DNA from 4 places in the Sphaerimonospora cavernae genome. Region 1 is predicted to be linked to each of the others. Evidence: riboswitches for the same ligand, from Rfam matches in the RefSeq annotation. Region 1 holds a riboswitch; each other region holds the start of a gene.
What was found. A riboswitch is a leader RNA that binds a small molecule or an ion and turns the genes downstream of it on or off. The one in region 1 is predicted to bind cyclic di-AMP.

Region 1 (3,397 bases):
CCGCCTGCTGGTCCGGGTTCAGATAGTTGACGACCGTGGCCTCGGGGTCGAATTCCTGCGCCCGCCTGTCCGCGTCGGCACCGCGGCCGGAAGGCGCTGGCGTACCATCCGAATCGCCCTGCGGATACGGTGGCTGTCCTGTGCTCACCGTGTCACCTCGTTTCAGATACGCATGCGCCCGCGTCTCAGGCTCCATGCTGATATCGCCCAAAGTAGCGACCGGCGTAACAACAGTCACCTTTACCCTGAGTTTGCTATAACGTCATCCACCTTAAGATTACCCAGGGTAGAGGTGCAACAGCATGCGGGTGTTACCGAGGGTGTTGGGCTTGACGTGCTCCAGATCCAGGAACTCCGCGACTCCCTCGTCGTACGAGGCGAGCAGCTCGGCGTAGACCTCGGGCGACACCGGCGTGCCCTGGATCGGCACGAACCCGTGCCGGCCGAAGAACTCCACCTCGAACGTGAGGCAGAAGACCCGGCGGACTCCCAGCTCGCGCGCGGTCCTGATGAGCGCCGCGACGATCCGGTGACCGACGCCCCGGCCCCGCGTCTCGGGGTCGACGGCGAGGGTGCGGATCTCGGCCAGGTCCTCCCAGAGCACGTGCAGGGCGCCACAGCCGATGACCCGTCCGTCGGACTCCGCGACCCAGAACTCCTGGATGTCCTCAAAGAGCGTGACCGTGCTCTTCTCCAGCAGGCGCGGCCCAGCTCCGGAGTACGCGTCGACGAGGCGACGGATCACGCGCACATCAGGTGTCCTGGCGCGGCGCACGACCAGGGCTGGTGGTCCGGACTCGGCTGACGTCTCCTCGGCGACCTGCTCCATGAGCCGTCAGCGTAGTCGCGCCCGCGACGCGCGGATTACGTGTCCTGCCATGGCACCGAGGGCGTGAACCTCCGCGACAGAAAGTCGTGGCGGAATTACGGAGCGTCGACCGCTCAGATCCTTGACGTCGTATCCGGATTTTCCCGGACTTCGACGTCCGCCATGGCCCCGAAGTGTGATCTTACTCGGCGAGTAAAGGCAGGTTGATAGGGACGCGTGCCATCCGAGACCGTGACACGACCGTGATCATTCAGTTGTGAAATCTAGACGAGATCGGGAGTTCTGGTTGAGCGGGAACCTCAGGGTGCACTATCGTCCAGCGACGATGCCGAATCTTCAACGCACCGGGTGTGGAGGGGAGCCGGGGACCCAACTGTACGAATCGGCAAGCGGTCCGGCTCGACGCCGACTGCTGCTCGATAACGGGGTGAATCCGAAAGGTAGGGCTACTCCGGCCCGAACCCGTCAGCTAACCCGGTAGGCGTCAAGCAGTGCCGTACGGACACGCCCGGCCAACGGCGGCCACAGGGAGCAGTCCTCGCGCGGCACCATCGAGGAGAGGAGCTTGGAACCGCATGCGTGGAGGACGGCCCGCGGGCAGGCACGCCCGCGCCAGAAAGGCCGGACCCGGGAACATCCGCCGGTTGGCCCTCGTGACGGTCGCGCTGATCACGATCACCTTCGGCGCCCCCGTGGGGGCCGCCACGGCCGAGCCGAAGCCGAGCCTCAAGAAGCTCGCAGCCGAGGTGGAGCGCCTCTACGAGGAGATCGAGAGCCTCACCGAGCAGTACAACGGTGAGCGTATCCGGCTCAAGGCCGCCCAGCGCTCCGCCGCCATCGCCCAGAAGAACCTCGCCAAGAGCGAGTCCGAGCTGGCCGTCCGCCGCCAGAAGGCGAGCGCGCTCGCGCAGAACTCCTACATGAACGGCGGCATCGGCTCACTCTTCCCCATGGTCGGCTCGACCGACCCCGAGACCTACCTCGACCAGGCCTCCACCACCTATGCCCTGCAGATGCAGCAGGGTCAGGAGGTCACCGAGGTCACCAACGTGATGAAGGCCGCCGAACGGGCCAAGGCCGGCGCCGCCGCCCGCCAGGCCGAGGTGAAGAAGCTGCTGAGCAGCCTCGAAACCCGCAAGGACAAGATCAGGACTCTGATCAAGAAGACCGAGAGCAGCCTCTACAGCCAGGTCGCGGGGAGCATCGGCGGCCGGGCGACCCGGATCTCGTTCCCCATCGTCGGCGACGGCAAGGCGTCCGAGGCGGCCCGCTGGGCGCTGACCCAGCAACTGAGGCCCTATGTCTGGGGCGCGGACGGGCCCACGTCGTACGACTGTTCAGGCCTCGTCATGGCGGCCTACCAGCGAGTCGGGATCAGCCTCCCGCACTACACCGGCGACCAGTGGACCGCCGGCACGCACATCGACCGCGAAGACATGCGCCCGGGCGACCTCGTGTTCTTCTACTCCGACCTCCATCACGTCGGCATCTACATCGGCGGCGGCTACATGGTCCACGCACCGCGCACCGGGGATGTCGTACGCGTCGCGAAGATCACCGGTCGGCCGTTCGCCGGAGCCGTACGGATCGCGGACTGAGCGCCCACGCGGGCCGTCCCGGGCTGAGCAGCCCCGACGGCTTCGACGCGGCCCCGGCAGGCTGACCATCACGACCCGATTCGCCGGGACATCGGCCGGGAACCGACAATGAATACCGGAGTGTGCTCCGCGCGCTCCGAATTCCCAGCCGTTTCGCTCTCGCGAGAGGAGCGACGATGACGACGGTCTTCGTACTGTGGGGCGGCGGCAGCGTGGGAGCGGCCCAGGTGGGCATGTTGCGCGCGCTGACGGCTCGCGGAGTGCGCGCCGACATGGTGGTGGGCGCCTCAGTGGGCGCGCTCAACGGCGCGTACTACGCGGCGCGCCCCGACGCCGAGGGAGTCGAGGATCTCGCACGCCTGTGGCTCTCGGTCAGCGGCCATGACGTGTACCCGCTCAGCAGCCGGGACGCGCTGCGCACCCTGGTGGACAGCCTTCCCTTCCACCCGTTGCGGGGCGCGCTGCAGGCGTTCGGCACGCTGAACTACACCTTCCCTTTCAACCCGCTGACGTTCGTCGGCGGACTGCTCGGCGGTCGCAACCACCTGTTCGACAACCACTCGCTGCGCCGGTTCCTGGAGCGCATCCTCCCGATCGAGGACCTGGAGGACGCCCGGCTCCCGCTGTCGGTGCTGACCACCGACGTCCTCAGCGGCCAGGCCGTCCTGCTCTCTCGCGGACCGGCGCTGCCCGCACTGCTGGCCAGCACCGCGATGCCCGCGATCTATCCCAACGTGCGGATCGGCGACCGGGTGCTGATGGACGGCGGCGTGGCCGACCGGACGGTCCTGGATCACGCCGTCAACGCGGGGGCCGACGAGGTCTATGTGCTCTCCGCCGGCTTCTCCTGCCCGCTGCCGGAGCCGCCGTCCACCGTGATCGCCATGGCCCTGCATGGCTTCAATCTGCTCAGCGAACTGCGGATCAGCGCCTCCATCAGACGCAACCAGGACCGCACGGCGATACACGT
Region 2 (3,397 bases), on a different contig from region 1:
CGAAGCCGACCGTCGCCCAGGCCAAGGCGAAGCTGAAGAAGCTGAACGAGCAGGCCGACAAGCTCGTGGACCGCTACAACGCGGCCACCGAGAAGTGGAAGAAGACCAAGAAGCAGTACGCCGCCGCGAACGACGAGTACCGCGAGCACGCCACCCAGGTGGACGCGCTGCGCGACGGGGTCGTCTCCATCGCGGTGAGCGACTACCAGTTCGGCGATCTCGCGTGGAGTGGCGTCTTCTACGGCTCCGACCCCGAATCGGCCCTCAGCGGCATGGCCACGCTCGACCAGCTCTCGCAGGAGCGGGCCAGGAAACTCGAGCAGTACGAGAGCGCCGTCTCCGGTCTCAAGCGGCGGCGGGACAAGAAGAAGTCGGCCTACGACTCGGCCGTGAAGGTCAAGAAGGACCTGGCCAAGGAGAAGGAGCAGGTCGAAAAGCTCGTCGATCAGCAGACCAAACTGCTGCGCGAGCTCGGGGCCTTCAACGCCGGCAACCCGAACAGCGCGGGAGCCGTCTACGCCGGACCCGCCTCGGGCAACGCGCTCGCCGCGCTGCAGTTCGCGTACGGGCAGATCGGCAAGCCCTACCGGTACGGCGGGACGGGACCGGGCGCGTGGGACTGCTCCGGGCTCGTCCAGGCCGCCTGGGCGGCCGCGGGGGTGCACCTGCCCCGCACGAGCTACGAGCAGTGGGCGTGGGGCAGCGGCCGGCGGGTGTCGCTTGACGAACTGCAGGCCGGCGACCTGCTGTGGCACTCGGGCTACGGCCACGTCGGGATCTACGCGGGCGACGGCAAGGTCGTCCACGCACCCCAGACCGGGGACGTTGTGAAAGTCGTCACACTTTCCGAGTATCGTCCCATTGGTGCCGTACGTCCCTGAGGTCGCTATTTGATCTCTTTTCGCTAAATGTGAGCAGTGTCACATTTAGCGGGATTTCATCCGGGTATCCTGCGGATTTCTTTTACGCAACTCTTAATGGATCTTCCATTTGATGGAGTGGGCTTTGCCGTTCGCGGACGCGTCCGGATAGCTTCTGGGCCGCGGCGAGCACGGGACTCCGCGTCCCGCTCCCGCATGCAGTCCGGTGATCTGCCGAGTCCGTGCAGTCAGGAGGCACGGAGCCGGGGAACCAACGACCCCTCGAGTCCAGGGGGTCCGGGGTGAATCTGCGCGTCAGGTGAACACGACCTGGGCGCCGTAGGGCGACTTCCCCGCCCGAACCCGTCAGCTAACCCGGTAGGCGTGAGCGGAAGACCCTAGGAGAGATCCTGTCTACCACCCCCGCGAAACTGTCCCGTCGTGTCTGCCTCGTCCTCGGAGGCGTCGTGCTGACATCCTCCGCCTTCGCCGTACCGGTGTCGGCCGACGACACGGTGACGGTGACCGTGACGAAGGTGACCCCCGCGGCGGCCGAACGGGCCGCCTCCCCCAAGCCGGCCTCCCCCAAGAAGGACGCGGTGAAGAAGGCGGCAGAGCCGCCGGCCGGCGCGAAATCGAGCCGGGCCGCGCGTCAGCGTGCCAAGGCCGCGCGGGCCGTCAAGGCCGCCAAGCGGCACATCGGCGACCCCTACCGGTGGGGCGCCACCGGGCCCAGCGCGTTCGACTGCTCCGGCCTGGTCCAGTTCGCCTGGCGCAAGGCGGGGGTACGGCTCCCGCGCACGACGTGGTCCATACGCAGCGCCGTGCCCAAGAAGGTCTCCTGGCGGCATCTCAAGGCCGGTGACCTCATCTTCACCAGCGGCGGCGGCCACGTGGGCATGTACGTCGGGAACGGCAAGATGATCCATGCGCCGCACAGCGGCGCCCGGGTGCGGATCGACAGGCTCGACTCCTACCGCAGGCGCACCTTCGCCGGAGCCGTACGACCCGGGACCTGACGACGATCGGCGGCGCCCCCCGGGCACTCGTGACACCCGTACGATGCTCGGCATGCTCCGGATCCGTGCCCTGGCGTGGCTGTCGGCACTGGTCAGGTCGGCGGCACTGGTCAGGCCGGCGGTCCTGATCGGGCTGCTGGTCCTGCCCGCCGCCGCGGCACCGGACGATCGCCTGCTGCCGCGGGCGCGGGCGATCGCCGGTGAGCATCCGGGCGTCTGGGCCGGGGCGTCGCTGGCCCGGGGCGAGCACGTCGTGGTCGTCGGCGGGCGGCGCGGCCTGATCGGCGAGCTCGCCGATCAGGCCGACCGCGGGAGCCGTACGGTCGCCCGCGTCTGGGGGCGACCGGTCGACGCGGTGGTCCTGGTGCCGGCCACGACGGAGCAGGCGGCGGTGCTGGCCGCGCCCGCGCGCGTCGCAGGGCTCGCCGCGCTCGCGGGCCCGGGCCGCGTCATCATCGAGCCGTCCGGCTTCGCCCGCCTGTCGGCGGCCGGTCGCCGGATCGTCATCACCCACGAGCTCACCCATGTCGCCACGGACGCGGCGGAGACCGGGGACATGCCCGCCTGGCTGGTGGAGGGATTCGCCGACTACGTCGGCTACTCGGGCAGCGGGCTCACGGCCCGCGAGATCGCCGCCGAGTTGGCGGCGGACCTGCGGGCCGGGGCGCCGCCGCGCGCGCTGCCCGATCACGCGGATTTCGCGGCAGGCTCGCCGCGGCGGGCCCAGGCGTACGAGGAGGCCTGGCTGGCCTGCCGGTACATCGCGGAGAGATTCGGCGAGAACCGGCTCGTGGCCCTCTACCGCGCCGCGATGGGCACCGGATCGAACGGCCCCGCCGGCATCGAGGCCGCGCTGCGTGCCACGCTCGGCGTCTCGACCGTCGAGCTCACCCGATCCTGGCTGGCCTACCTACCCACCGTGATCTCGCGATGACTCGCACCCATGACCGTCCACCCGCGACAATGCTCTGCGTGGCCTTCGGGTGAGAGGTGTGGGCAGGGGATGGGTGCGAGAACGCTGATCGTCACCAATGACTTCCCGCCCCGGCCCGGCGGCATCCAGGCGTTCGTGCACGGCCTCGCCTGCCGTCTCCCGCCGGACTCGGTCGTCGTGTACGCGCCGCGATGGAAGGGGTGCGAGGGCTTCGACGCGCGGCAGCCGTACGAGGTGGTCAGGCATCCCACCACGCTCATGCTGCCCACGCGCGCCGTCGCCGCCAGAGCGGCCGCCCTCGTGGACGACGGCGCGACCGTGGTCTTCGGGGCGGCCGCGCCGCTCGGCCTGCTCGCCCCCGCGCTGCGCGCCGCCGGAGCCGCCCGCGTGGTCATGCTGACGCACGGCCACGAGGCGTCCTGGGCGCGCCTGCCCGTCGCCGGCGCGCTGCTGGGCCGCATCGGCGCGGGCGCCGACGCGGTGACCTATCTCGGCGACTACACGTGCCGCCGGCTCGCACCGGTCGTCCCCGAAGCCAAGCTCGTACGGCTCGCCCCCGGGGTGGACACCGCCGTCTTCCGTCC
Region 3 (3,397 bases), on a different contig from region 1:
GGTGCCCGGCGGCCTGTCCGCTGCCGCGCCGGGAGGATTGGTCATGGCTGGCATTGTCTCCCAGACGGGGTCGCGCCGCGTACGGCCTGCCCCCGTGCTCTGCACCGGATCCGGCGCCGCCGGGGCGCTAGCCTGGTGCGATCGACGATGCTGTCGTGACTGGGGAGGTCGGCGGGATGGTTCTGGAGGGTACGGCTCGCGCGATGCTGCGCAGGCTGGCGGTCGAGCAGGCGCAGTCGCGGGTGCCCTCGCTGGTGGCGGCGGTGGTCCGGGGCGGGCAGATCGCCTGGTTCGGGGCCCGGGGGCGGGTCGGCGGGCAGCGGCCGGACCGGGACACGCAGTACCGGATCGGGTCGATCACCAAGACGATGGTGGCGGTCATGGTGATGCGACTGCGCGACGAGGGGCGGCTGGACCTGCTCGATCCGTTGGACAAGCACGTGCCGGGCACGCCCGTGGGTGAGGCGACGATCGCCCAGTTGCTGTCGCACACCAGCGGGCTGACGGCCGAGCCGCCCGGTCAGTGGTGGGAGCGCACGCCGGGGGTGGCGGCGGCCGAGATGATCGGGGCGATGGGGCCGGAGTCGGCCCGGCATCGCCCGGGGCGGCGCTACCACTACTCCAATGTGGGGTTCGGGCTGCTGGGCGAGCTGGTGGCGCGCAAGCGGTCGGCGCCGTGGGAGCAGGTCGTGTGCGAGGAGATCCTCCAGCCGCTCGGCATGCGCGACACCACCGCGCGCCCGCGATCCCCGCACGCGAGCGGGTACGCCGTGCACCCGTGGGCCGATGTGCTGCTGCCGGAGCCGGAAAACGACCACGGCGCGATGGCCCCGGCCGGGCAGATGTGGTCGCCGGCGGCCGACCTGGCGCGCTGGGCGGCCTTCATCTGCGGTGACACCGCGGAGGTGCTGCGTCCGGACACGCTCGCGGAGATGCGTGAGCCGGCCATCGTGGAGGACGGCGACTCCTGGAGCCGGGGGTACGGCCTGGGCTTCCAGCTCGCCCGGCACACCGGTCCGCGCGGCCCGCGGCGGCTGGCCGGCCACACCGGGTCGATGCCCGGTTTCCTGGCCACGGTGTGGGCCGATCCCGCCGACGGTGTCGGCGTGCTGTGGCTGGCCAATGCCACCTCGGGGATGCGCGGGCCGCTCGACACCGATCTGCTGGACATCCTCGCCGAGCACGAGCCGCCGCTGCCGGCCGAGTGGGTGCCCACCGAGGTCGACGACGACCTGCTGGCACTGACCGGGCCGTGGTATTGGGGGCCGACGCCGTACGTGCTGCGGGTGCTGCCGCGGCGGGGGTTGTCGCTCACGCCGGTCAGCGGCCAGGGCCGGGCGTCGCGGTTCGCCGCCCGGGACGACGGCACCTGGCTCGGGCTGGACGGCTACTACGCCGGCGAGACCCTGCGGGTGGTCCGCTCCGGCGACGGCGGCGTGCACCTGGACCTCAACACGTTCGTGTTCACCCGAGAGCCGTACGATCCGGGGGCCCCAGTGCCGGGCGGTGTGGACCCCCAGGGTTGGCGGTGAGGGCCCGGCGGTGAGCCGTCGAGATGAAGGTGTGTCGGTGGGGACGGCAGCGGCTGTGCTTGCGCCGCCCCGGGGTTCCCACCGTCATGTCCAGTAAACCCCCCCTTGTCTTTACTTGACCGGCGGCGTGGTATCTATTACCTTTTAGGCAGCTAAGGACGCATATGTCCGTTTCTTAGGTCAACTGCGTCCCATCTCTGACCGACGCGGCGTCCCCTCCGGGGATGCCGCCCGGCCGCCGAGTCCGCGTCCACGCGGAGCCGGGGACCCACCTCTCCTGGGGTGAATCGGTGCGCTGTGCCGTGCCGTAGGGCGACTTCCAGCCCGAACCCGTCAGCTAACCCGGTAGGCGGCATGGAAGCAAGGGAGTAGACCCCGCATGCACGCCCTCAAGTCCTGTGTTCGTGCTGCCCTCATCACCGGCGCCGCGACCACCGCCCTCGTGTCCGCCGTGGTCGCCGGGCCGCAGGCCGCGCTGGCCACCACTACCCACGCCGCCCCCGCTCACGCCACCGCGGTCACGGGCCACATCGCGCAGGCCGGCGGCCACGGCAACGCCGGGGGCAACCCCGACTCTCTGGCTCAGATCGCCCGCACGCTGCCCAAGGTCGGCCCGAAGGACGTGCTGAAGCTGGCCGCCGGCCAGGTGGGAATCACCGAGAACAGCGACGGCGGCGGGACCAAGTTCCACGACTGGTACATGTCCACTCCGCGCGCCCAGGAGACCCTGGCCCGTGACGGCGGCACCCTGGACGGCTACGCCAACGCCCCCTGGTGCGACATGTTCGTCTCCTGGGTGGGCGAGCAGCTCGGCATCACCCCCGTCATGGGGTCGGACGCCTACACCGTCGAGCACGCGACGTGGTTCGCCGAGCACGGCCGGTGGGGCCACACGCCCAAGCCCGGCGCCGTGGTCTTCTTCGACTGGAGCGGCGGCAGCGACATCGACGGCATCGACCACGTCGGCTTCGTCGTCCGCGACAACGGTGACGGCACCATCGAGACCATCGAGGGCAACACCGGTGACGGCGGCGCCGTCGAGGAGCGCACCCGCTCCACGGGCTACGTGACGGGGTACGGCTACCCGCTGTACACCGCGCCGTGACGCGGTCGCTTGACGCCGGCCCCTGACGCGTACCGAACCCCGCGCCAAACCCCGGCGCCGGCCGGACCCCGACCCGGAGCAGCGATCGCTGCTCCGGGTCGGGGTCCGGCCGTTCTCCGCCCTACCCGACGCGGTTCGCCCGGTCTGTCATGTTCTGTAATGCTGTGGCGGTAGGAATACCCACGTAGGGCCGCCGGAGTCCGCGGCACCAGGAAAAGGAAAAGGTCAGGAGGAGACGTGGATCTCACGCGGACGGGACTGCCGGGGATCGGGCTGCAGCATGTGCTCACCACCGAACGAGGCCGGCAGGTAGGAGTGATCTCACATCACACCGGCCGCCGCGACCTGGTGATCTACGATAAGGAAGACCCCGACACCTGTGTGGTCACGGTGCTGCTCACCGCCGATGAGGCCAGCACGCTGGCCGAGCTGCTGGGCACCGGCCGCGTCGTCGAGCGCCTCAACGAGCTGCATCGCCAGGTGGAAGGGCTGGTGACCGAGAAGATCCCCATATCGGCGGGGTCGCCGTACGACGGGCGAGCGCTCGGCGACAGCAGGGTACGGACCAGGACCGGGGCGTCGATCGTCGCCGTGGTGCGTGACGGCCAGGTGATCGCCAGCCCGCGTCCCGATCTCGTGTTCGCCCCGGGCGACGTCGTCGTCGTCGTGGGCACCGGGGAGGGAACCGCGGCGGTGGCCGACATCTTCCGCAACGGATGACGCCCGTGCATGGTGCCATCCAACTAATCGAACTCGGTGC
Region 4 (3,397 bases), on a different contig from region 1:
TCGCGGACGTGCGGCAGGACGACGAGATCGTGCAGCAGGAGGTCTTCGGCCCGGTCGTGACCGTACAGCCGTTCGCGAGCGAGGAGGAGGCCGTCGAGCTGGCCAACGGGGTCGACTACGCGCTCGCCTCCAGCGTGTGGACCAGGGACACCGGCCGTGCGATGCGGCTGTCCGCCGCACTCGACTTCGGCGCGGTCTGGGTCAACTGCCACCAGGTGATCATCCCGGAGATGCCGCACGGCGGCTTCAAGCACTCGGGCACCGGCAAGGACCTGTCCCGCTACGGCCTGGACGCCTACACCCGGATCAAGCACGTGATGATCAGCCACACCTGACGTCGCCACGGTCGTTCTCACCGCTGACAGCCGGAGCACGAGGGACCGTGCTCCGGCTGCCGGCAGGGCGTGACTCCGTGGTCAGTGGCGGCGTGGTCAGCGGTGCCTGGTCAGTGGCGGCGTCAGCGGCGGCCGAGGGCGCGCAGCTGCTCGGGGCTCAGCGCGGAGACGTTCTTGTCGATGGGATATTCCGTGTACTGGTGAATGGCCCAGCTCTTCCAGTCGGCGGGCGGTGTGACCTTGCCCGGGGCCTTGCTGTAGTGCGCCACCCACAGCGGATATTCGGCCAGGCCGCGCCCGTAGGTGTTGGCGAAGTTCCAGCCGCTGTACAACATCGGGGTGACGCCGGTCTTGGCCTTCACATGGGCCAGCCAGGTCTTGGCCCAGGCGTTGACGTGGCTGACCGACATGCCGTCCGTGGCCTCCAGGTCCAGCACGAGCAGGTCACCGGGCTTGCTGGGCTGCTGGTTCACCATGGAGAGGAAGTGCTCGGCTTCGGCGACGGGGTCGTTGCTGGGGTGGCCGAAATGGTAGGCGCCCCGCACGATGCCCTTCTTGTCCAATTCGTCCCAGTATCGGGCGAAGGTGGAGTCGCGGAAGGTCAGGCCCTCGGTGGCCTTGATGATGCCGAACTTCGCCGGACTGGCGGCCCAGTTGTGGTTCGGCTCGTGGTTGGAGATGTCTTCGCCGTAGATCAGCGTGATGTTCTCGTCGCCGGGGGCGAGCTGCGTGGCCTGCGCCGGCCCGGCCAGGAAGACACTGAGTGCGGCGGTCGGCACGACCATCGCCAGACTGACGGCAGGCGAACGGAAGCGCTTGCCGGAGAGGCTCACCCGGTACTTGGGCGAGGCCGGCGAAGAGGGGGTGACTGCGGTGAACCGGTGTTCCAGCATGAAGGGATTGACTCCTTGCTTCCATGCCGCCTACCGGGACAGCTGACGGGTTCGGGCGGAAGCGCCCTACGGCGCGCTTGGGGGGACGCGCTCCGATTCACCCGAGGGGTGGTCCCCGGCTCCGCGAGGCGCGGAGTCGGCGGCCGTGCACCTTCTGACGGGACGGCTCCCGCCAGGGGACGCGCGGATCCTGGCAACGAACGGACAACGCAACCGGGGATGGTGTCACCGTTGCGTATGCCGTTGGCGACAAAAGGTACACGGACCACCATTAAGGTGCAAATAGGACAAAACTCCGGATCGGAGTCTTACGGAGGGACGCGGTCGGCTGGTCACCCCTCCGCGGAGAGGGGCGCGTCCGTGTGCGGGACTGCCCGTCAGGACGGGGTGATGCCCTCGCGGGCCGCCCACAGGGCCGCCTGGGTGCGGGAGGACAGTCCCAGTTTCGCCAGGATGTTGCTGACATGGGTGCGGGCCGTGCGTTCACTGACCGACAGCGCGGTCGCGATCTGGCGGTTGGACCGGCCGTCGGCGATGAGGGCCAGCACTTCTCGTTCTCGTGGTGTCAGGCTTGCCGTGGCTGTCACGGGAGCCCGCATCGCAGCGGCCAGTTGCCGGGCGGCGGCCGGATCGAGGTGCACCTCGCCGCGGACCGCGGCACGCAGGGCCCGCCCCACCTCGTCCGCCTCGGCGTCCTTGAGTAGATAGCCGGTGGCCCCGGCTTCCAGGGCGGCCCGGACCTTCTTCTCCTCCACGAAGCTGGTCACCGCGATGACCTCGACGGCGGGAAACCGGGCCTTGAGCTCTCGGGTCGCCGCTATGCCGTCCATGACGGGCATCATCAGGTCCATCAGGACGACGTCGGGAAGTTCGTCCGAATGGTCGAGAACCGCCAGGCGGTCGAGCGCTTCCTTCCCCGTTCCCGCCTCGCCGACCACCTCGATGTCGTCGAGCATCTCCAGGAAGGCCCGCATGCCCGTACGGACGACGCGGTGGTCGTCGACCAGAAAGACCTTGATCGTGCTGTCCGCGGTGCTCACCGGCTGGTCGCCTCCGTGTGTTTCGTGATCGGCGCGGTGACCGTGACGCTGGTTCCGGCGCCGGGTGTGCTCGTGATGTGGAGGCCGGCACCTATGCGTGTCGCGCGCTCCCGCATCGTTCCGAGTCCCATGTGTCCCGGAAAAGCGGCATCGGGGGCGAAGCCGCGACCGTCGTCCCTGACCGAGACCGTCAGGCTCGACCCGGTCCGGGTGATCGTCACGGTGGTCCGCTGGGCATCGGCGTGCTTGACGGTGTTGTGCAGCGCCTCGAGGACGATCCGATAGAGGTGTTCCTCGACCGCTTCGTCCAGCGCGGGACGCTCGCCCGTCTCGTCGACGACATCGATGAGCAGGCCTTCGCGGCCTGCGATGGCGGCGGCCTGCTTGCGTACCGCGGAGACCAGGCCCTCCTCGGCCAAGGCTCCGGGGCGCAGTTCGAAGATGAGGGCGCGCATCTCCGCCAGCGCTCCCTGCGTCAGCTCCCGCAGTTGGCTCACCGCGCGTCCCAGCGACGCGTTCCCGCCGAGACCCTGCTTGTCCATCGCCAGCTCGGCGGCACGGGCGTGCAGCGTCATCGAGAACAGTGCCTGGGAGACCGAGTCATGGAGATCGCGGGCCAGCCGCTGCCGCTCCACCAGGGCGGCGTTCTGCCGGACTTCGGCGAGCAAGGTGGCGTTCTCGATCGCCACGGCGATCTGATCCGCGAACGCCACGAGAAATTCGAGCTCCTCATCCGCCGGCTCGTCATCGGGGAGGTAGTAGACGTGCAGCGCACCGAACATCTGGCCCATGGTGCCGAGGGGAACGGCCACGAGGATGTCCCACTCGACATGGGGCAGGAACCGGTGGATCGGCTCGGCCCGGGGCCGCGCCAGGGTCCGCGCCGGGGCATCGCGGATCACCTCCACGCGCTGCTCATGAAGGGCGGTTATGGCAGGGGAGTCGACGCCGAGGTCCCAGGCCGCTCGCAAACCCTCCTCATAGCCGTCGGGCAGCCCGTCGGTGGCGAGGAACCGTAGCCGGCCGCTGTCACGTTCCATAATGTGGACCGCGGCGGCCACACCGCCACTCGCCTCCACCACCGTCGCCATGGCGGTCCGCAGTGTCGTCTCCAGCGGCTGGTCCACGA

Region 2: linked by a shared signal. The riboswitch ahead of ACFHYQ_RS02095 (C40 family peptidase) and the one ahead of ACFHYQ_RS05660 (C40 family peptidase) in region 1 are both predicted to bind cyclic di-AMP.
Region 3: linked by a shared signal. The riboswitch ahead of ACFHYQ_RS28185 (CHAP domain-containing protein) and the one ahead of ACFHYQ_RS05660 (C40 family peptidase) in region 1 are both predicted to bind cyclic di-AMP.
Region 4: linked by a shared signal. The riboswitch ahead of ACFHYQ_RS24055 (glycoside hydrolase family 25 protein) and the one ahead of ACFHYQ_RS05660 (C40 family peptidase) in region 1 are both predicted to bind cyclic di-AMP.

Annotation. Positions count from the first base shown of each region.
Region 1 is NZ_JBHMQT010000006.1:234,929-238,325, reverse strand. Features, by position in the region: gene ACFHYQ_RS05670 (RDD family protein) at 1-148, opposite strand, end outside; gene ACFHYQ_RS05665 (amino-acid N-acetyltransferase) at 278-829, opposite strand; cyclic di-AMP (ydaO/yuaA leader) riboswitch at 1,146-1,328, shown strand; gene ACFHYQ_RS05660 (C40 family peptidase) at 1,405-2,427, shown strand; gene ACFHYQ_RS05655 (patatin-like phospholipase family protein) at 2,604-3,397, shown strand, end outside.
Region 2 is NZ_JBHMQT010000003.1:345,811-349,207, reverse strand. Features, by position in the region: gene ACFHYQ_RS02100 (C40 family peptidase) at 1-881, shown strand, start outside; cyclic di-AMP (ydaO/yuaA leader) riboswitch at 1,083-1,260, shown strand; gene ACFHYQ_RS02095 (C40 family peptidase) at 1,328-1,879, shown strand; gene ACFHYQ_RS02090 (peptidase MA family metallohydrolase) at 1,932-2,813, shown strand; gene ACFHYQ_RS02085 (glycosyltransferase family 4 protein) at 2,883-3,397, shown strand, end outside.
Region 3 is NZ_JBHMQT010000067.1:79,647-83,043, forward strand. Features, by position in the region: gene recD2 (SF1B family DNA helicase RecD2) at 1-45, opposite strand, end outside; gene ACFHYQ_RS28180 (serine hydrolase domain-containing protein) at 156-1,532, shown strand; cyclic di-AMP (ydaO/yuaA leader) riboswitch at 1,759-1,898, shown strand; gene ACFHYQ_RS28185 (CHAP domain-containing protein) at 1,912-2,637, shown strand; gene ACFHYQ_RS28190 (cation:proton antiporter regulatory subunit) at 2,875-3,357, shown strand; gene ACFHYQ_RS28195 (cation:proton antiporter) at 3,354-3,397, shown strand, end outside.
Region 4 is NZ_JBHMQT010000055.1:10,277-13,673, reverse strand. Features, by position in the region: gene ACFHYQ_RS24060 (aminobutyraldehyde dehydrogenase) at 1-335, shown strand, start outside; gene ACFHYQ_RS24055 (glycoside hydrolase family 25 protein) at 458-1,228, opposite strand; cyclic di-AMP (ydaO/yuaA leader) riboswitch at 1,241-1,380, opposite strand; gene ACFHYQ_RS24050 (response regulator) at 1,606-2,268, opposite strand; gene ACFHYQ_RS24045 (sensor histidine kinase) at 2,265-3,397, opposite strand, start outside.